Regions from separate parts of the Chryseobacterium lactis genome, predicted to be linked through region 2. Evidence: riboswitches for the same ligand, from Rfam matches in the RefSeq annotation. Region 2 holds a riboswitch; each other region holds the start of a gene.
The links. A riboswitch is a leader RNA that binds a small molecule or an ion and turns the genes downstream of it on or off. The one in region 2 is predicted to bind S-adenosylmethionine.

Region 1 (7,557 bases), 930 kb from region 2:
CTCCATCCTTTTGTTTTGAAGTACATCGTATACATTCTGTAGACATCTTCAACGAAAATAGCCGCTTCGTCACCTCCGGTTCCGGCACGTAATTCCACGATAACGTTTTTATCATCAGCAGGATCTTTAGGAATCAATAAAACTTTCAGCTCCTCTTCCAATCCGGGGATTTTTGATTGTGCTTCCAGTTTTTCTTCTTTAGCCAGATCTACCAAATCTCTGTCTGAACCATCGGCGATAATTTCCTCAGATTCAGCGATATTGTCCAAAGCCCCTTTATACTGATCATAAACTCTTACAATCTTCCCCAAATCACTGTATTCTTTGTTTAAAGAAGAATATCTTTTTTGGTCTGAAATAACATCAGGCTGTATAATAAGGTCTGCAACCTCATTATATCTTTGTTTTATAGCTTCTAATTTTGGAATTAATGATTTAGACATTGTGGAAATTTTGTGGGTGCAAAGATAAGGATTATTAATTCAAAAATAAAGTATAAATTTTTGAACCCTAGAGCTAAACTATAAAAATGTGTATTTACTTATTTGTCTATTAAAATTTTAGAGCCTCTTGCTAAACTCCTTTGCTAAGTCTTCTATCAATTAGATATAAAATAATTCCTACTGCAATAATTCCCAGTCCTATCAAACTTTCTTTTGGATTATGAATGAATGTGAAATAAAGGATATATATGCTGAACAATAAAAAAACAGTTGGAAAAATGTAAAAAGCATTGGATCTGAATATTTTCCGATCTTCTTTTTTAAGGAAATATACGGTAGAAATAGCCAGACTGGCAAACAACTGAAGAATGAAAGCCGTGTATACAAAGATTTCTTTAAAGCTTCCTGTTAAGATAATAATGGCAGCAATTACAGCATGGGCAAAAATGGCTCTTACCGGAATTCCCTTTGTTGTGCCCGCGGAAAGAGGTTTCCATAAATAGGTGCTTTTTGCGAAAGCTTGTGTCAATCTTGAACCTACCCATAAATAACCGCTGATAGTCGCAATAAGCTGTAATGCAATAAAAACATTAACTACCTTTCCAAAAGTATCACCCAGCATATTAACTGCAGCTTCTCCCATTACATCTTCTTTCCCTGCAAGTTGGCTCACAGGAGCATGTTTCAGCATAATGTAATTTACTAAAAGATAACTGATTGTCACAAAAACAGTTCCTATGATAAGTGATTTGGGAAGATTTTTCTGGACATCTTTTATTTCTCCGGCAATATAAGACGCTGAATTCCAGCCGGTATAGGAATATGTCACAAAAACCAGAGAAGTAGCAAAGGCTGGAAGCATGATCTCATCCTTCCAGGTATCACTAAAATTGAGGCTGTTACCAATTTGTGGAGATTCTGACAGACAAACGCCTACAATAATCAGAACAATAATAAAAGTAACTTTGATAAAGGTAAAAAAGTTATGGAATCTGCTCGATGCTTTTAAACTAAAGGATAAGGTAGTAGCGACCAAAAAAATGGCCACAATAGCGAAACCGTTTCCGAAAGTGAAATCGAATGCTGACAGATATTTCGACATCGCCAATGCAGCTAATGCAACAGGTGATGAAAACCCTATGATTAAGGAGATCCAACTGATAAGATAGCCGAATAACGGATGATAGGTTTCATTAAGGTAGATAAAATCACCACCGTTTCCTTTAAAGTGAGATCCTAATTCGGCATAGCAAAAAGCTCCGAACAAGGCGAGAATCCCTCCGATTATCCATAACAGGAAAATACTGTAGGTATTGGTAATATCCGACAACTGGAAACCCAGCGTTGTAAAAATACCGGTACCAATCATATTGGAAACTACAATTGCGGCAGCAGTTTTCCAGCCAATCTGATGTGAAGTAGTACTCATTTAATGATTAAAAATTAAAATTAAGTCTCCCGAAAAAATAACTTCCCAATGTTCCCATTTGCACCGGAGCATATTTAAATACTCCATAATATGAATTTTCATAGATCTGAAGATCAGGAAAGACATCAAATACATTATTGGCTCCCACAGTAAAGTTGATATTTTTCGTAATATCATATCCCACACTAAAATCTGTGACGATTTTTGGTGAAAATTCCTGAACACCACCAAAAGGATAGCCATCTCTTATTACTTTACCAAAATACGTGTTTCTTACGAGAAAATTAAATTTCCCGATGCCATAATTCAATCCCAGGGATGCTTTTGTTTTTGGAGATAAAGACTCAATAATATTAATCTGATCCGGACCAAAGAATTGATTTTGAGGAGTTCCTAAGTTTTCGGGAAAATGAAATCCTGTAATTTTTGTCTCGGTATAATTTCCGGCGAGGTTGATATTTAAATTACCACCGCCTACTTTCCAGTCATAAGATACCACCAAATCTACTCCTTTGGTTTCTGTATCAATAGCATTGGCAAAAAATCGTCCGCTCTCCACTTCATTTCCTTTTCCTACAATATCAGGGTCTGATAATCGGGGATCTGTAATGTTGCTGGTAATAACGATTCTGTCTTTTACCTTAATGATATAGCCATCTAAAGTAATGAATAAGCCTTTGACGGGTTTTAAAGTAAATCCGGCACTTCCGTTGACAGAGGTTTCCTGTTTTAAAGGATTAAATCCAAGAACCTGTGCGGCTTTGCTGTCATTATTAAAAATTCCTTTAGTGACAATTCCGGAACCTGAAGTAGAAATATCGGCATAGGAATTATTAAAATACTGCTGCTGAAGTGAAGGAGCTCTAAATCCTGTACCAACAGCTGCTCTTAATGCATAGTTTTTAATGAACTCATAGCGTACCGCTAATTTACCATTGAGCGTATTTCCGAAATCTGAATAGTTTTCAAATCTGGCAGCGGCATCAATATTCAGTTTTTTATCGAGGTCGTATGAAATATCCGCATAGACCGCTGTTGAATGTCTGTCTTTTTTCACTGCATTCTGCGGTGAAAAGCCAATGAAAGACTGTGATCCTCCGGCTCCAATCACCGTTGAGCCCGGAGTTGCTACATTTCCATTAACGTCATACTGAGTATAGGAAGCCACATCTCCGGCTTTAATCTGGTATTGTTCAAATCTGAATTCTCCTCCAAATCCAATATTAAATTTGCTGATTTTTTTAGAGACATCCAGATTGATTGTATTCTGAAGAAATTGATGAGCGCCTGCATAAAAGCTGGTGGGAGATTTTGCTCCCAGTGATGCATTATTGGTATTGTTTACATTATAGTTGAAAGTATTGCTACCAAAAGTATTGCTCAGATCAAAAAACCAATCGTTTACATTATATTTAGTACCAACAGCATAGGAAAGATCGTAGACCTGAGATCCCAAAGTCGCCTGAAATCCGTTGGGATATATTGACGACACCACATTAAATGTCTCACTGGGCAATCTTCGGAATCCAAATCCTTTTCCTTCTTTAACGCTGAATCCTCCAAAAGAATACAGCTTAAAATGATCATTAAAAGGATATTCTGCATTAAAAAACAGCTGTCCCTGTCTGATTTGTGCATCTCCGATCTGAAAGTTGAAATCATCCCTTGAAAGCCCGTTCTGAGCTATCAAAGCATCGTCATATGCTCTTGAGATCTGACTTCCTGTTCCCGCAAAATCATAGGCGAAAGAATTGTTATAAACTCCTGTCGCAATCGGGGAAACATTGGGTAATGAAATTCCATTGGCCGTAATAGCCCCGTTATTATTGACCACATTAAGATTGGACTGGTCATAAACAATCAGATCATGATTTTGGGTCCTTGTGGTTTTTCCTCTGTGGCTTAATTGTAGTGAAAAATTGATATAACTGTCCGTTTTTCCTAAAGAAGTTCCGTAATTAGCTGCTGCCTGATAGGTGTCCCCGTCATTTCTTCCGCTCAGCCCATACGTAATACTTGCTGAAGCTCCCGCATTTTTTTTTAGAATAATATTGATAACTCCCGCAATAGCATCGGAACCATATTGTGCTGCCGCACCATCTCTTAACACTTCTATCCTGTCAATAGAAATCACAGGAATAGTACTTAAATCTGTTCCTACAGATCCATTTCCTACGGTATTCTGATAGTTTACCAAAGAGGTTGTATGTCTTCGTTTACCATTTATCAGCACCAGTACCTGATCTGGCCCCATTCCTCTTAAAGTGACAGGGTCAATATGTTCTGTTCCGTCTGAGGCAGATTGTCTTACAGCATTAAATGACGGAATTACATAGTTCAGAAGATCCTGAGCGGTGATCTGAGGAGAGGCCTTTTGTATTTTTTCAATATTAATAACATCTACCGGAACCGGAGTTTCCAGTTTTGTTCGTTTAACATTGCGGTTTCCGACAATAATGATGTCTTCAATTTGCTTTCCCTTTTCTTCCTGCTCCTGCGCAGCAATCCAAATGGTGCCCAGCAGCAATACTGCCGTACTTAATTTTTTCATTTTCTGTTCTTGCCAATTAATACTACATTCCGGCAGATGATTCTGCGGATATACAAGACTTCAAGAAATGGAATTCATATAAGAATATTGACTTCACTTATCTCCCCTTTCGGGTTGGAATTAGCACCTTTACACTTCTGGAATTGTGTAGGTTGCTAAGGTTTCATTGGGCCAAATCCCTCCACCTTTCTTGATAAATCTACTGCAAAAGTAGACTATTTTTTTAAATATGCAAAAAAGCTGATCTTCCCGTTGATTAATTGATTTTATTTTTATGTTTCCTCTATTCCGTGTTTTTGTTTCTTTGCACTTCTTTTAAAATTATCTCCAATAAAAAAGACCCATGAAAATTTCATGAGCCTTCCAATAAAAGTAATTGTAATGAACTATATTTTAACCGAAACTTCGGTATGCATGCTGATTCTTTTGTTGAAAAAGCATTATTTTTTTATAACCTTTTTAGAAATTAACTGACCGTTCTTTAATTTTAATTCTACGATATATACCCCATTTGGTAAACCGGTCATATCAATCTGGTTACCGGAAAACCCTACATTAAGTTTTTGCCCTACCGCATTGGTTACGCTTGCTGTTTGAATACTGCTGTCCACTTTCACAATCAGAATTCCATTGGTTGGGTTAGGATAAATACCTACTGCGATTGTATTTGGTCTTGTTTCAGAAGTTCCCAGAGAAGAAGACGGCTTAATGCATCTTACTGATGATCCCTGACCTCTTGGTGCCCCAGAAGAAGGATTAGCAAGGATATTACCAATATATAAATACTTTCCACCAATTCCGGAAGTATCAGAACTCCAGAAATATCCTCTTTGTCCTACAAATGTAAAATCTCCATTGCTGGATCCTCTATATCCTCCGGCAGGTAATTTTAAGTGGCTGGCAAAAGCCGTGGCCGGATTTGAAATACTTTCTGCATTTACAATGCCTGTCCATTCCGCCTGAGAAGGCATTTTCCACTCTCCTCCCAAAGCCTTACAAGGGTCTACACCTGTATTTTCTTTAGCATCATTAGGTCCTTTATCTATCCAAGTATCTGTGGCAGCAAATCCTGCCCACCATGACGGAGATCCGATGATATAAGATCCTGTGGTAATTCCTGCGGGATTATTTGGCGTTGGAGGAGACATTGTAGAAGAATTTCTCAACTGGTGGCCATCATCCCATCTTCCCCACTGAAAAAGATCTCCGTATGAATCCTCGTCTGCCACAGATGTAGCAACCTTCGAACTTCCTAGATTCTGCTGAAGCCAGACCTTTCCGTCTGCTCCTCTTACAGTTGCATAAGAAACCTGCTGGCCCAGATAAGTAAAGGCAACACATCCAACATCTCCGGGATTTGTTCCGGGATCTGTATTATTACAGGTTAATGGTGTACCCTGAGCATATAAGCCACTTCCTGCGATACTAAGCAGCACCAATCCGGCTCTGATTTTCCTTACTGCAAAATGTAAATATTGAAACATAGTAAATATTATTTTTAATTATTCTAAATTTAATTTAATTTTGCGCAAAAGTACCTCTCAATATTTTCCCTGAGTTATCATTTCCGAACTTTTGGTTATCCTGGGCGGTATTTTATATATGTAAATTGTACCATGGCTGTAAAAATATGTCGTATGAGGAATCAATCTAAAAATGGGTTTCTGTTCAGATCTCAGGACATCAAAATTGTAATGCAGGAAGATTCAGATGCCAGGCCGTCTTTCAAATCTCATATGCTTGAAGGAAAATCCAGTTTTAATCTTCTGTTTTTGCTTAGTCAGAATATCAATATGGAAGCTCAGGATTGTGGCACCTCGTTTTCATTCAAGAAAAATCAATACATCCTTCATTATTCTTCTGAAGAAAGTGTGGCCGAATTGTGGACAGAAAACCACGAAACGCTGAAATACCTTCAAATTCAAATTAATTACAGCTATATTTTCAACCTCATCAATCCTGAAGATAATCTGGAAAGTGCAGAAATTCTGGAAAATATGATTCATAATAATTTTATATTTCTGCATAAGGAAACTCCTCCTGATATGACGGTTGAGATGCATATGATTATCAATGAAATTATGAATTATTCTAAAAAAGGCGTTTTACAGAAATTATTTGTAGAAACAGAAATCATCAAACTTCTTATTCTGATCTTTGAGCAGTTTAACGGGAAGAACACTTTAAAATCAACTCCTGAGATTGGTAAGATGGTTAAAAAATTCATTGATGAAAATTACCATCGGAATATAAAAGCCGAAGAAATAGGAAAAATGGTGGGAATGAATCAGAATATTATCAGAAAGGAATTCAAGGCACAATATCACACGACAATTTCTCATTACATCTCGGAACTAAGAATGCTTAAGGCAAGGAAGCTCATTACAAACAATGAAATGATGATCAAAGAGATTGCTATTGAATGTGGATATGAGTACATTCAGAATTTTACCAGGGCATTTAAAAAGAAATTCGGAGTATCTCCGGAAAATCTCAGAAACAATAAATAGAAAAACCGCTTAAAAAAATTAAGCGGTTTATATATGTTGTTTTGCTTTGATATTACTTTTTCAGAATTAAGGTGAAAAAGCAATGACAATCAATTAATGATGATGTCCGTGATCATGAATGAAAGGTCCGTTCCCTTTCGGCTGGCTATAAATAACCTCTACACCTTCCTGCTCAGAAACAAGCTTTCTTCTGATATCTTCAGGATCGAAAGGCTTCACTTTTCCGAAATACTCCTTCAAACCTTCAGTAAGCCACATTGGGATTACTAATCCGAAGAACATAAAAATACACCAGAATCCTACTAAGAACATAGTAATGAAGAATATAGTCCATAGGAACTGGTAGAACGGCCAAAATGCTGATAAAATCGTTATCATTCTCTTAAAGATTTTAGGCAAAAATAGAACTTTTTTCCTTTTTACACAAAAGATCAGTGCTCTATTTTATTATTTATTTTAATTCTATATAGATTTTAATGGGCAAGGTCAGCAAAGAAGTCGTTTCCTTTATCGTCGGTAATGATGAATGCAGGGAAATCTTTAACTTCAATTTTTCTTACTGCTTCCATTCCCAGCTCCGGAAAATCTACAACATCCACAGACACAATATTTTCTTTTGCAAGA
Region 2 (7,557 bases):
TTTGTCATATCTCTGATGTTGATGAAAATAGGACTACATCCTATCTTGGGTTAAGTCGCCCCGTTGGGGCTCTTTGGATTAATCTAGTGCTTGTTTCAGGTCGGCGATGATGTCGTCTACATTTTCCAGGCCTACTGAGCAACGTACTAATCCTGCAGTAATTCCTACTTCGTTTCTTTCCTCATCGGTCAGTTTAGAGTGTGTAGTGGATGCAGGGTGCGTTACGATCGTTCTTGTATCACCTAAGTTGGCAGAAAGTGAGCACATTTGTATCTTGTCTAGGAAGTTTCTTCCGCCTTCTATTCCTCCTTTTATTTCAAAAGCAACGATGTTTCCACCAAGCTTCATTTGCTTTTTGGCTATTTCATAACTTGGATGAGATTTCAGGAACGGATATTTTACGAACTCTACATTGGGGTGGTTTTCTAAAAACTCAGCTACCTTCAATGCATTTTCACAGTGTTTTTCTACACGGATCGCTAATGTTTCAAGGCTTTTTGATAATACCCATGCGTTAAAAGGTGATAAAGCAGGTCCTGTATTTCTTGCGAAAAGATATATCTCCCTGATCAGGTCTGCTTTTCCTACTGCAATTCCTCCCAATACTCTTCCCTGCCCATCGATCAACTTCGTTGCTGAATGTACAACAATATCTGCACCATATTTAATAGGCTGTTGCAGATAAGGTGTTGCAAAACAATTATCTACAATAAAGATCAGATTATGCTTTTTGGCAATCTGTCCGAAAAACTCCAGATCCAGGATTTCAATAGCCGGATTGGTGGGAGTTTCAAGGTATAAAATCTTTGTATTAGGTTTGATATATTGTTCCACATTCTCTGCATCTCCAGCTTTGAAATAGGTGGTTTCAATATTCCATTTCGGGAAATATTTGGTAAATAAAGTATGGGTAGATCCGAAAACGGACTGACAGCTTACGATATGATCTCCGGCATTCAGCAATGCTGCAAATGTCGAATAGATAGCTGCCATTCCTGTTGCAAATCCGTATCCTGCTTCAGCACCTTCCATTTTTGCAATCTTTTCAGTAAACTCTGTTACGTTCGGATTTGAAAAACGGCTGTATAGATTCTTAGGCTTTTCTTCCGCAAAACTGGCTCTCATATCTTCTGCATCCTGAAAAATAAAGCTGGACGTAAGGTATAAGGGTGTAGTATGCTCATCAAACTGGGTTCTCTCGGTTTGGGTTCTTATTGCTGATGTTTCAAAATTTTCCATATAGTTTTAATTGATTTACCAATGTATCTGTATCGGGTCTATTAAATTTGATATAATTTTATTCTACCTTAATCTAAATCATCCCTTCGGGATTATCACCATTAATACATTGTACTTTTTAATTTGTTTAATTATTTGGTTTCACTTACTCTTAAAATATCTCCGAAAACTCCTCTTGCCGTTACTTTTGCTCCGGCACCTGCTCCCATGATCACGATTGGGTTTTCACCATAACTTTCTGTATAAATTTCAAAGATCGAGTCTGAACCTTTCAGTTGTCCTAATGCTGAAGTTGCAGGAACAGAGATAAGCTTTACATCCAGTTCACCTTTGTCTTTCTGTAAATCACCATGCAGGTCACCAACATACCTCAACACATGACCAGGTTCCTGGCTTTCTTTTATTTTTTGATATTCCTCGTCAAGTTCATCCAGTTTTGAAAGGAATTCTGATTTTGAAACTGCTAGTAAGCTTTCCGGAACCAGGTTTTGAATATTGATATCATCAAATTCATTGATTAAATCTAATTCTCTTGCCAGGATCAGTAATTTTCTTGCTACATCATTTCCTGATAAGTCTTCTCTTGGATCCGGTTCTGTGAAGCCTTTTTCCAATGCTTCGTTGATGATTGTTGAGAACTTATCGTCTCTTAGAGAAAAATTGTTGAAAACATAACTCAGGGTTCCTGAGAATACTCCTTTGATTCGGGTGATATTTTCTCCTGAAAGATGTAGTAATTTGATGGTATCAATCAAAGGAAGTCCTGCTCCTACATTGGTTTCGTACAGATAACGTCTGTTGTTTTTGTTCAACGTATATCTTAGTTTACGATACTCTTCGATAGGAAGTGTATTAAATATTTTGTTGGACGAAACCAGATCAAATCCGTTTTCTGCCAGAGCCTGATAGTTTTTAACAAAATCTTTACTTGCCGTATTATCCACAACGATAAGATTTTCCAATTGATTTTCTTTGGAGAAATTGATCAATTCTTCAACATTAGAAGGACTTTCGGCTGTGATCACCTCATCGCTCCAGTTAGTACCAAATCCTTTTTTATTGAAAGCAATTTTCTTAGAGTTGGCTACAGCTACTACTTTAAGATCTATTTTTTTACGTCTTTTAATTTCTTCTGAAGACTCCAGTACCTGCTGTATCAAAGTCTTTCCTACATTTCCATGGCCAATAATTGCCAGATGAACGGTTTTCGGTTTTTTGAAAATTTCAGATTCAATGATGTTTCTGGTTTTTTCATCTTGTGAGGAAGTCACTACAATGTTTACTCTGTTTTCACCTGCTACCTGATTCAGCAACAATGGGAAAACATTATTTCTGGCCAGTTCAGCAAAGACTTTATTGAAATCTTCTGCGACAAAACCAATGACAGAAACATTGTTGATACTGTATATCTGGGAAACTTTTCCTGATTTTCTTTCCGGCTCAAATTCGTCAATAAGACAAGCTACTGCCTTTTCGGCATCATTCTCTTGTACTAAAATGGATATTCCGTTTTCTATCGCTTGCTGAGAGATTACCCCAACACTGATACGCGCTAAAGTAAGCGCTTTAAAAATTCTTCCGTCAATACCGATTTCTCCTAAAAAATCTTCTCCTTCAAATTTGACGATTGATCTGTTCTTTAAAAATTTTATTTCGTTAGCATTTTTCATTTCTCTATAAAATGTTTTTTATGATATTATTTAATTGTTGATATTCCATTAGGAAGGCATCGTGCCCGTGTATAGATTGGATCTCGTGATACGAGACATTTTCCTTTTTCGCTTTTAGATTTTCAAAACACATTCGGATTTCAGAAGCTGGAAAGAACAAGTCTGTATCAACGGAGATCATGTGCATTCGTGCCTGTATTTTCTCCAACATGGATTCTTCAGCGTTAATATTCATCAACAAATGATTCATCAGTTTATACGCTTTTAAACTAAACCTTTCGTTTAGTGCATCACCATGGAATAATAACCAATCCTCCGATTCTAATCGTTGTTTGTCCTTATTGTATTTGTTTTGAAATCTGTCATTAAGCGATTGTGGAGTTCTATAGCACAACATGGCATGAATTCTGGCTTTTTGTAATGGCTCTTCTTTTTCGTTTAATAAAAATTTCTGAACCAGACATTGTGCATGAAGCCAATCGTGAGTTCTGTAATCACAAGCTATCGGAATAAAGATCTCTGCCAGTTCAGGCTGCTTCGTAAGCATTTCCCAGGCAATTCCTCCACCGAGTGAGCCTCCAATAATGGCGTATACTTGTTTTATATGTAAAGCTTGCAGCCCTTTCAGAAACAGATTTGCTATATCTGAAGGTGTAAAGTCTTCATAGTCATCAATTAAATAATTATCGTAACCGTTTCCGGGAATATTGAAACACAGAACCGTGTACTTTTTGGTATCAATCACCTGATTTTCTCCGATTAACTGCTTCCACCATCCTTTTTCTCCGGCAACATTTGAATTCCCGGTGAGCGCATGATTGATGAGTATAATAGGAGCTGTAAACAGGTCTTTCCCGAAAAGCTCATAGCTTAACGAGATATGGTATTCCTTATTGGAATTTGTTTGATACGAAAGATTAATATAGTTTAGTTCTGTTTTCAATTCTATTATTTTAATACAATTGAAAATGCCACAGGAAATGGCTGAAAAGAACTTCAGTAAGTTATCTGTCCAAAATTATTTGGTAGAACGTAGCACCTTCTTTGCTTGCGCAAAGGGTTGCTAAGGTTTCATAGGGTCTAATCCCTCAACCTTTCTTGATAACATTTTCAATATTTGAATGAACGAATGGTGCAAAGGTAGTTCTTTTCTTTGAAATTCAAAAAAAAATTAATTTAATATTTAAAAAAGAGCTTAAATACAAGTATTTCAAGGGTATATTAAGAATTCTTCAGATGAAAAAAATTGGAATTACTTTTCAAAAAAACTAACTTCGTGTAGAAAAATGATGAAATATGATTGCTGAAAAAGAAAGATTACAGGATACAAAATGGAAAAACTGGGGACCTTATGTAAGCAACCGGCAATGGGGAAATGTCCGTGAAGATTACAGCCCAAACGGAAATGCGTGGAACTATACCAATCACAATAATGCAGAAAGCTATGCCTACCGTTGGGGTGAAGAAGGGATAGCCGGAATTTCTGATGTAAAGCAAATTTTCTGTTTTGCTTTTTCATTTTGGAATAAAAATGATAAGATTATAAAGGAACGTTTCTTTGGATTAAGCAATCCTCAGGGAAATCATGGTGAGGATATTAAAGAGATTTTTTATTATCTGGACAATACACCGACCCATAGTTATATGAAAATGGTGTATAAGTATCCCATAAATGCATTTCCTTATGATGATCTTGTGAGCGAAAACGGAAAACGCAGCAAAAAGGAACCTGAATATGAACTTTTTGACACAGGAATTTTCGATCACGATGAATATTTTGATATTTTTATTGAATACTGCAAAGGGGATCACAACGATATTCTGGCCAGAATAACGGTCTGCAACCGCAGTCAACGCGACGCTCCTATAGTAGTGATGCCCACTGCATGGTTCAGAAATAACTGGAAATGGGGCTACAATACTTATAAAGGTCAATTGAATGCCTCTCACAACGGATGTATTGATATTAATCACGACAGTATTTCACTTAAGAAACTATATTCAAGAAATATAAATGGACACAGTGTATTCTGCGATAACGAAACCAACAATTCCAAACTGTACGGTACTCCTCAAACTGAGGAAAATTATTACAAAGACGGGATCAATGATTTTGTCATTCATGGGACAAACACAATACATCCGGAACAGAGAGGAACAAAAGCTTCTTTCGTTATAGAGGAGCTTATTGAAGCCGGACAATGCAAAGTTTTTGACTTCAGATTATGTCCTGATGAAAGGGATGAACCTTTTGACCGGTTTGATGAAATTTTCAATACAAGAATTTCAGAGACAGAGGAATTTTACAATGAAGTTCAAAGCGATCCTATTAACGATGATGAAAAGAATGTTCAACGGCAGGCCTTTGCAGGACTTCTATGGAATAAACAGTTTTATCATTATAATGTCGGAAAATGGTTAAAGGGTGACCCCAATTTTGAAGCTCCCAGAGACTTCAACAACTATGTAAGAAATACGGAATGGAATCATCTTCACAACAAGGATATTATTTCGATGCCTGATAAGTGGGAATACCCATGGTATGCAACGTGGGATCTTGCTTTTCATTGTGTTCCGCTTTCTATTATTGATGCCGAATTTGCAAAAGGGCAGCTTTTATTACTGACGAAGGAATGGTATATGCACCCTAACGGACAGCTTCCTGCCTATGAATGGAATATGAGTGATGTAAATCCGCCGGTACATGCATGGTCTTGTTTCAGGGTTTTTAAAATTGATGAAAAAAATAATGGAAAACCGGATTTGCTTTTCCTGGAAAAAGTGTTCCAGAAACTGCTTCTGAACTTCACCTGGTGGGTGAACCGAAAGGATAAAAATGGTAAAAATATTTTTGGTGGTGGTTTCCTTGGACTTGATAACATCGGAGCTTTTGACCGGAATATGGAACTAAAAGATGGGCAGCATCTTGAGCAGGCAGACGGAACAAGCTGGATGGCAATGTATGCTCTCAATATGATGCGGATTGCGATGGAACTTGCTCAGTATTATCAGGTATATGAAGATATGGCTATCAAATTTTTTGAGCATTATTTATATATTGCTGAAGCGATGGAAAACCTGGGCGAAGGAACCAGAGGCCTCTGGAATGAGGAAGACGGCTTCTTTTATGATGTGCTGCAGCTTGGAAACGGAGATAGTGTTTCTTTAAAATTAAGAAGTATTGTCGGATTAATTCCACTTTTTGCAGTAGAGATTGTGGATCACCGATTATTGGAAAAGATGCCCAATTTTAAAACCAGAATGGAGTGGATTTTAAAAAACAAGCCAGAACTCACGAAACTGGTTTCCCACTGGGATGAGGAAGGACAAGGCAGAAAACATCTGATGAGTATCCTCCGTAAAAACAGGTTGACAAAGGTACTAAGCAGAATGCTTGATGAGAAGGAGTTTCTAAGTTCTTACGGAATTCGTGCTATGTCTAAAGTCTATGAAGAAAATCCATTTGTGTTCTCTGTTCATGGTACGGAAAACATGGTTTATTATACTCCTGCAGAAAGTGACAGTAGAATGTTTGGCGGAAACAGTAACTGGCGTGGCCCGATCTGGTTTCCGATCAACTTCCTTATTGTGGAAAGCCTGCAGCGTTTTCATTATTATTATGGAAACAGTCTTAAAGTAGAGCTACCAACGGGAAGCGGTGATAAAAGAAATCTTGATGAAGTGGCTCAGAATATCAGCAAAAGACTTTGTTCGATCTTTTTAAAAGACGAAAATGGCCAACGAGCTTTCAATGGAGGAAATCCAAAGCTTAATTATGATGAGCATTTTAAAGATTATATCACCTTCTTCGAATATTTCCATGGAGATAACGGCCGAGGCGTGGGAGCTTCTCATCAAACGGGATGGACTGCTACGGTAGCAAAACTCATTAAACCCCGATTAACATTATAAAAATGATCAAGCCTCTTTTGAAGAGGCTTTTTTTATTTTCAAATTAATTATATAAAAAAACGCTTTAACTTGTAGATATCCAATAATTTGTTACTTTTGTAAAAAACACAAACAAATGAAAACACAATATGTCTTCCCGCACTGGCATGGCGGAATCTGTACAAATCTTGTACATTATTTATTCAAGAGGATCTCTTATTTTTTCACCCGTCATTTTAGACAACCCAAATTCTTTTCCAAGTAAGCTTAAATAGCATTTGAGAGATCAGATGTGCCATTTTCATATTAAAAAAACACTAAACAATTACTCATGAAAGCAAAATTATTCTATCTGCTGGTTCTTTTCATAACCAGCTTGGGATTGAAAGGTCAGACCGTAACCTTTTCCGATTCTAATTTTAAAGCAAAATTACTTTCGGCATCATCCGGTAATACGATTGCGAAGGATCTCAATTCAAATTATTTTAAAATTGACGCCAATGGTGATGGAGAAATCCAGATCAGTGAGGCATTACAGGTAAGTGAGCTCAATATCTCATTTTACGGCGGAAACTTTTCAGGGACTACCATAAGTTCTATTAATGGGATTAAAAGTTTCTCCGCATTAAAGACTTTTCAACTTCAAATCGGAAATACAAGCTATTACTCCGGAGCTGTTGATGTATCGAATATGTCAAGTCTAGAAAATGTAAACTTGTCAATAGATTTTAAAGGCTCATCGAATCATGACATCAAT
Region 3 (7,557 bases), 190 kb from region 2:
AAAGGAATGTTCGCGATGATGAACTATTACCTTCCATTAAAAGGAATGGCTTCAATGCACTGTTCTGCCAACGTAGGAGAAAAAGGTGATGTGGCTTTATTCTTTGGTCTTTCAGGAACTGGAAAAACTACTTTGTCTGCAGATCCTAAAAGATACCTTATCGGTGACGATGAGCACGGTTGGGATAACAACGGTGTATTCAACTATGAAGGTGGATGTTATGCTAAAGTTATCGATTTATCAGAAGAAAAAGAACCGGATATCTTCGCTGCAATCAAAAGAGATGCGTTGCTTGAAAACGTTGTTGTTAACAATGGTATAGCAGATTATACAGACGGATCTATCACTGAAAATACAAGGGTTTCTTACCCAATTTACCATATTAATAAGATTGTATTGCCTTCTAAAGCAGGTCATGCTAAGAAGATTGTTTATCTTTCAGCGGATGCATTCGGGGTACTTCCTCCGGTTTCCATCTTAAATGAAGATCAGGCTCAGTATCACTTCCTTTGTGGGTATACTTCTAAATTAGCAGGAACTGAAAGAGGAATTACTGAACCTCAGCCATCTTTCTCACCTGCATTTGGTGAAGCGTTTCTTACCTTACACCCAACAATGTATTCTAAAACATTGATCGGTAAAATGAAAGAACACGGAGCTAAAGCTTATCTGGTAAATACGGGTTGGAATGGTACAGGAAAAAGAATTTCTTTAAAAGATACAAGAGCTATTATCGATGCAATTATTGACGGTTCTATTGATAATGCTCCTAAAACTCAGGTTCCAATTATGAATCTTGAAATTCCTACTGAGCTTCCAAACGTTTCTACAGGCATCCTTGATCCTAGAGATACGTATGAAAATGGTTCAGAATGGGAAGAAAAAGCAAAAGATCTTGCTTCAAGATATATCAAAAACTTCGAGCAGTATTGTGATACTGAGGAAGGGAAGAGATTAATTGCTTCAGGACCTCAATTACAGGAACAGACAATCTAATAAGATTACAAAACATAGGAAAGCCTCATCGTTGATGAGGCTTTTTTTATTTCTCGCAGATTATGCAAATTTCACAGATGTTTGTGTTATAAAAATAAGCTTCTTAAGTTTAAAATCTGCATAACCCGCTCAATTTGCGAGCGAATATTATTTTCTGCATGAAGCAGAGAAATTCATTAGGACCTCAATTGCAGGAACAGACAATCTAATAAGATTACAAAACATAGGAAAGCCTCATCGTTGATGAGGCTTTTTTTGTCGAAGATTATGCAAATGCTTGTGTTATAAAAATAAGCTTCTTAAGTTTAAAATCTGCATAATCCGCGCAATCTGCGAGAGAATATTATTTTCTGCATGAAACAGAGAAATTCATTTACTTTAGACTAAGTATGGCCAATCTGTATCCATCCATTCCGAATCCGGATAAAACAGCATCTGTGTTAGCTGCTGTTACAGACTTTTGCCTGAATTCTTCTCTCTTGTAAATATTGCTGATGTGAACCTCTACTTTCGGTTTCTGTATATTTTTTAAACAATCAGCGATCGCGTAAGAATAATGAGTAAAAGCTCCGGGATTAATGACAACTGCATCAAAATCATCTTCCTGAAGTCTGTTGATAAGTTCCCCTTCAATATTGGATTGATAATAGTTCAGTTCATGAGAAGGAAACTCATATTTAAGATTTTCCAAATAATCTTCCATAGAAACATTTCCATAGATTTCCGGTTCTCTGGTGCCTAAAAGATTCAGATTAGGCCCGTTTATAATCAAAACTTTCATATAAAAAATTTACCCAAAGATAGATATTTTCTAAAGATCCTGTGTATTCGTCGTTTTTAGATTTTGCTGAATATATTCTGAAGGAGTGATTCCTTCAATTTGCTTGAAGACTCTGTTGAAGGTAGACTGGTTGGAAAACCCGGCTTCCGTATAAACATACATTAAAGTTGCTTTTTGAAAGTCTGTTTCAGTAAAGAGTTTTTTTACATAATCGATCCTGTATTGATTAAGGTAGGTGTTAAAATTAGGATATCCCTTATACCGGATCGCTTTGGAAATATAGGAACTGTTGACATCCAGAACAACACTGAGTCTTGAAAGATTAAATTTGATATCCTTAAAAAGCAGATCCTTATTCATGGCCGTTTCTATTCTCTCAAATAATTTTTCCATCCCTTCAATATCGATAATCGTATCTGAGGGACTTTTAACTTCCATAATCCGATTATTGAACCGGTGTATGAATTCCTGTTTCTTTAATATGTCCTTATAATAAATAAGTAAGGCAATAATCAGGATATTGGAGATAAACAGAAGAATATCTGTAAGCAATACTTCCTGATGAGAGTGATGCGGGAAGTTGAAATCAATTGTATTCGCTACGATAATAGCCGTGATGATGGTGAGTAAAGTGTAGGCGGTAAACCAAATTACCTCTTTCTTGGAAAAAAATATATAAGCCCCCAAAGGGATTGGTAATAACCAGCAAAATCCGGCTACAGAATTTCCCCAATAAGCTAGCATGATATAAAAATTGTATAAAGGAGCAACAATCAGATAGGCTCTTACAAGAGTATTCGGAGTGTATTTTTTCCGTAAAAAAGGATACGTGAGACCAAGTAAAATAATTCCTGTGGCCAAATACCATGACATCATTTTATAATGAATATAAAAAGTGAAAATAAAAAGATAAACCGTTAAGATGAAGAGCATGAGAATGATGTATCTATCCATCAGTTCAAGTTTCAATTTTTCTGTTTTTTCGTTTTTTATATTTAATGGTGTCATTTAAAATTAATGTTAACTGAGATTTATAAATGATTTTTAATAAATGACTTTGGTATTTATCTGATAATCAATTTAATGTATTGTTTAAGCTATTTTCTGGATTTTCATTGATAGTTCTTTTTTCTTGCTTCTCTTTTACGAATACATTTGCTGAAATGGATTTTTAAAACTTAAACATTGATCGGGCAATAGAATTTTAAGCGCTTTCAGCTGTAAAAGGTTGTTGTGTAATATTTTCTTTTTTACAACGAAATTTAGTGAAATTATTGGAAAATTATAGTAGGTAATGATGATATTTTTCTAGTTTTCAATCAATTGTTGCAAGTAATTGCTTTTTATTATGTGCAAAGTTTTCTTTACCAAAGTTTAAACACAAATGTTATTATATAAACACAAGTTTTAATTTTTAAAACAAACATTCAATTTTTAAGATCATTTAAAATTATTTCGAGATGAAAAAAAGACTATTATTACTAGGCCTTGCAATTTCTGCAATGGCACATTCACAAGTAGGAATTAATACCCCTAACCCGCAAGGAATATTTCATGTAGACGGAGGAAAAGATAATCCCGCTACCGGAATTCCAACCCCTGTACAACAAGCCAACGACTTTACCATTACTCCTACAGGAAGCGTGGGAATAGGTACTATTTTGCCTGATGCTTCGGCTTTACTGGATATAAATACAGATGGCCTGGCTGCGAATAAGAAAAAAGGAGTTTTGTTTCCCAGGGTGCCACTCAATTCAAATACAGATGTGATTACAGTGCCTAATCCGGCAACGGGTCTTCTGGTGTATAATACAGGAACCGGGAATCTGAAAAATGCAGGATATGTCTACTGGAATGGTTCTGAATGGCGAAGTCTGATTAATAATACCGCTGTTACTCCGCAGATCTCATCTTTGAATTGCTCTGGAGCAAAATTAAGTCCACCTACTTATACGGCGGGGCAGCTGTATAACGGAACAATGACAATTCCCTATAATGGAGGAAATGGAGGAACATACCCGGCTGGAAGTGCTATTGCTTCTACCGGTGTGACAGGACTAACCGCTACATTACAAGGAGGAACATTATCCAATGGTGGCGGGCTGTTGACTTATTTTGTAACTGGTACGCCCTCTTCCTCATCACCAAATACAGCATCATTTACGATTCCTGGAATGTTTGGGGCAGCTACATGTACTGCTACAGTAGGAGCGGAAGTTCTGAATATCGGAGAAACCATTACCGCAATCTATTCAGTGCCCAATGCAACTGCTGCCAACACCAGTTTTAATCTAAGCAGCTACGTCGCTTCCAATGGATTGCAGCCTCTTCCAACCATCGATGGGATAGAAGTTTCTTTACAGGGAAACAGCAGTGCTTATTATTATCCACGAATTTATAACAGAGCGAGTACTTCCCAACTCATCAGCTATCAGTCATTTGCTACTCAGGTGAATCAAAATAAAACCAATCTTAATGTAACACTGGCTCCAGGTGATTTTGAAAATACAGACAGTGATGGTATTGTATACTGGATGACCACTGCAGCTGAAGTGGAAACAACCAACCTTCAGGTACAGGTCAATGGTAATACCTACCGATGGTATGAAATTAAATGGTGGTGTATGGAAGTTTCCGGGACAAAAAAGATCTTTATATCCCTTACAAGAAAGGCATAAAGTCTTCTTTTAATACATCTAACGACACTGATACTTTTAAAGCATCAGTGTTTTTTTATTTGTTTTTCACTTTAAAGAATCCTTAATGATATTTGTCATGTTTGATAAAGTAATAATTCCTGTAACACTTTATTTTAATGGTTTTTAATAAAATCAATTGTTAATTTTTAAAAATTTATCATAATAAAATTTAAAGTCTACTTGTTTTGTAGACTAAATATGTATAGCTTTGCAAACATATTTCGATCGGCTTATAAAGAAAGATGGAGGGAACTGACCCTGCGAAGTCTTGACAACCTGCGTGAGTAAGGTGTTACATTCAGCCTTTAAAGGAAAAATAAGCAATTGGTTTATCGTATATATCGATGCCCTTTGCTGACTATTCTGCAAAGGGCAAAATTTTGATATATGGTAAATAAAATTGATTATGATTAGCAAAAAATTAATTAGTTATAAAGTTTGGGTTCCACCTGTTGCTGCATTTTTTCTGGGAATTACCACAGTAAGCGGACAGAATTCCAATCCTAAAAAAGATAGTCTTAAAGAAAAAGAGATTGACGAAGTCGTTGTGGTGGCTTATGGAAAAGCAAAGCGAAACAGCTACACCGGTTCAGTATCTACTATTTCCAGCGATAAAATTAACAACAGACCTGTTACCAATATTACAAAAGCTCTGGAAGGGCAGGTTCCTGGGATTCAGACGACCACTGCCTCAGGGCAGCCGGGTTCTACAGCTACGATTCGAATCAGAGGAGTTGGTTCCATCAGTGCCGACAGTAATCCTTTGTATGTAGTTGACGGGATTCCTTTTGATGGGAATATCAACGCGATCAGTCCTAATGATATTGAGTCTATCAGTGTTCTGAAAGATGCTACGGCAAGTGCACTGTATGGTTCAAGAGGAGCCAATGGGATTATTATCATTACAACGAAATCAGGGAAAAAAGGAGAGGCGAGAGTCAACTTAAATATCAGTCAGGGTTTTTCCAGCAGAGCGGTAAAAGATTACCAGCAGGTTAACACAGATCAGTATTTCCAATTGTATTGGGAAGCGATGAGAAACGGATACCAATCCGGACAAATCAATGCTCAGCAGGCTGCACAGATGGCTACAGATAATCTTACTTCAGGTACAGGTTTATCAATTAACCCTTATGGTGCTGCTTATCCTAAACCGGTAGGAACGGACGGAAAGCTATTGCCGGGAGCAAGAGCATTATGGAATGATGACTGGAGAGATATTTTACAAAGAGTGGCTTCGAGAAACCAGGTCGATTTAGATATCAGTGGTGGAAGTGAGAAAAGTAATTATTTCTTTTCATTAGGATATCTTGATGACAAAGGAATGGCGATAGAATCTGGGTTTAAAAGATACAATACCCGATTAAAACTCAATTCTGAAGTGAAAAGCTGGTTGAACGTTGGAGTGAACTTAAGCTATACCAACAGTATTCAGCAAGCGCCGCCTTCTTCGGACTCCAAATCAAGTAATATTATTCAGGCAGCGAGAGTAATTCCTTCTTTTTACCCTTACTATGAAAGGAATGGAGATGGTTCTTATATCTTGAATGCCAACGGAGATCGGGTGTATGATTTTGGAAAATACAGACCTACCAGTGCGCTGCAGAATGAAAATCCGGCAGCAACATTACCTTTAGATAAAAATGAAAACAAGGAAGATAACTTCTCAGGAAAAGGGTTTCTTGACTTTACTTTCTTACCTGAATTGAAATTCAGATCAAGTTTCTCTGTTGATTTGGTGAATTATAACGGACATTTTTATTCAAACCCATTAATCGGACAGGGAAGTGAAACGAATGGTTCGGTAACAAGATCTAACAACAGAACATTGTCCTACACGACAAGTAATATTCTGACCTATGATAAAAAATTCGGGAAGCACCACTTCAATATTTTAGGAGGGCAGGAATTTTATAAATACGATTATCAAACGATTTCCGGAACAAGAACACAGTTTTCCCTTCCCTATTACTACGAGCCTGATGCTGCGGCATTACTGGGAAGTTTCAGTGGAAACAGTGAGAAGGTGAGCTTGTTGAGCTTCCTGGGGAAAGTGGAATATGATTTTAATAATACTTATTTCTTATCCGCTTCAGGAAGAGCAGATGGGTCTTCAAGATTCTCCGCGGGGAACAGATGGGGGAAATTCTGGTCCGTAGGAGGTTCATGGAAAATTTCGAATGAAGATTTTATTAAAAACTTAAACTTCTTCAATCAACTGACGCTTCGTGCAAGTTACGGAGGACAAGGGAACGACAAATTATTGCAACCTAATAAATCCCCATTATACTACGCTTATCAGGAATTGTACAAATTCTATAATAACCTGGGTGAACCGGGAACTGTTCTTGAAAAGGCAATGACGGAGAACGTAAAATGGGAAACCAATCTTAATTTAAATGTAGGATTGGAGTTTGCCATCCTTAACAACAGAATTAAAGGGAATGTTGAATACTTCCAGCGTAAAAGCCAGGATCTTCTGTTTAATATGCCGGTAGCCCCGTCATTAGGAATTAATGATTTTCCGGCCAATATCGGAACGATTAAAAATACGGGTTTTGAGTTTTCATTATTTACAACCCCCATTAAAACTGAAGACTTTCAATGGAATGTAGATGTGAATTTAAGTACTTTAAATAATACCATTACCAAACTTCCGAAAGGGTCTATCGTATCCGGAACCAAGTTATTACAGGTAGGAGGTTCTGTTTACGATTTCTATATCCCGGAATGGGTGGGGGTAGACCCGAATAACGGAAATCCATTGTGGAAGACAATTACTACTGATGCCAATGGAAATACCGTTGAAGGAACGACTTCAGAGGTTGGGAAAGCCACAAGAACAATACAAGGTTCCGCATTGGCTAAAGTAACCGGAGGAATCAGTACAAGTATCAGCTATAAAAACTTTGATTTTTCAGGTTTATTGACCTTTAGAATCGGAGGAAAAATTTTAGATACCGACTATACCTCAATTATGCATAGTGGAAATCTGGGAGGTCGTGCATGGAGCGAAGAAATGCTGAACAGATGGACTCCGGACAACCGTTACACCGACGTTCCGGCAGTGAGCACCATATC

Region 1: another riboswitch for S-adenosylmethionine. It lies ahead of EG342_RS04145 (TonB-dependent receptor plug domain-containing protein); the one in region 2 lies ahead of EG342_RS08230 (alpha/beta fold hydrolase).
Region 3: another riboswitch for S-adenosylmethionine. It lies ahead of EG342_RS07385 (SusC/RagA family TonB-linked outer membrane protein); the one in region 2 lies ahead of EG342_RS08230 (alpha/beta fold hydrolase).

What each region holds. Positions count from the first base shown of each region.
Region 1 covers NZ_CP033924.1:969,671-977,227, forward strand. Annotated here, with positions in the region: gene prfA (peptide chain release factor 1) at 1-443, opposite strand, end outside; gene EG342_RS04140 (APC family permease) at 574-1,872, opposite strand; gene EG342_RS04145 (TonB-dependent receptor plug domain-containing protein) at 1,880-4,423, opposite strand; SAM riboswitch class I at 4,518-4,623, opposite strand; gene EG342_RS04150 (T9SS type A sorting domain-containing protein) at 4,864-5,907, opposite strand; gene EG342_RS04155 (helix-turn-helix transcriptional regulator) at 6,061-6,933, shown strand; gene EG342_RS04160 (hypothetical protein) at 7,027-7,311, opposite strand; gene EG342_RS04165 (fumarate hydratase) at 7,407-7,557, opposite strand, start outside.
Region 2 covers NZ_CP033924.1:1,899,410-1,906,966, reverse strand. Annotated here, with positions in the region: gene EG342_RS08245 (homocysteine S-methyltransferase family protein) at 1-8, opposite strand, end outside; gene EG342_RS08240 (O-succinylhomoserine sulfhydrylase) at 79-1,239, opposite strand; gene EG342_RS08235 (ACT domain-containing protein) at 1,371-2,909, opposite strand; gene EG342_RS08230 (alpha/beta fold hydrolase) at 2,914-3,852, opposite strand; SAM riboswitch class I at 3,911-4,017, opposite strand; gene EG342_RS08225 (MGH1-like glycoside hydrolase domain-containing protein) at 4,206-6,821, shown strand; gene EG342_RS08220 (DUF7619 domain-containing protein) at 7,132-7,557, shown strand, end outside.
Region 3 covers NZ_CP033924.1:1,713,190-1,720,746, forward strand. Annotated here, with positions in the region: gene pckA (phosphoenolpyruvate carboxykinase (ATP)) at 1-996, shown strand, start outside; gene EG342_RS07365 (type II 3-dehydroquinate dehydratase) at 1,370-1,777, opposite strand; gene EG342_RS07370 (helix-turn-helix domain-containing protein) at 1,808-2,785, opposite strand; gene EG342_RS25345 (hypothetical protein) at 3,238-4,455, shown strand; SAM riboswitch class I at 4,704-4,799, shown strand; gene EG342_RS07385 (SusC/RagA family TonB-linked outer membrane protein) at 4,883-7,557, shown strand, end outside.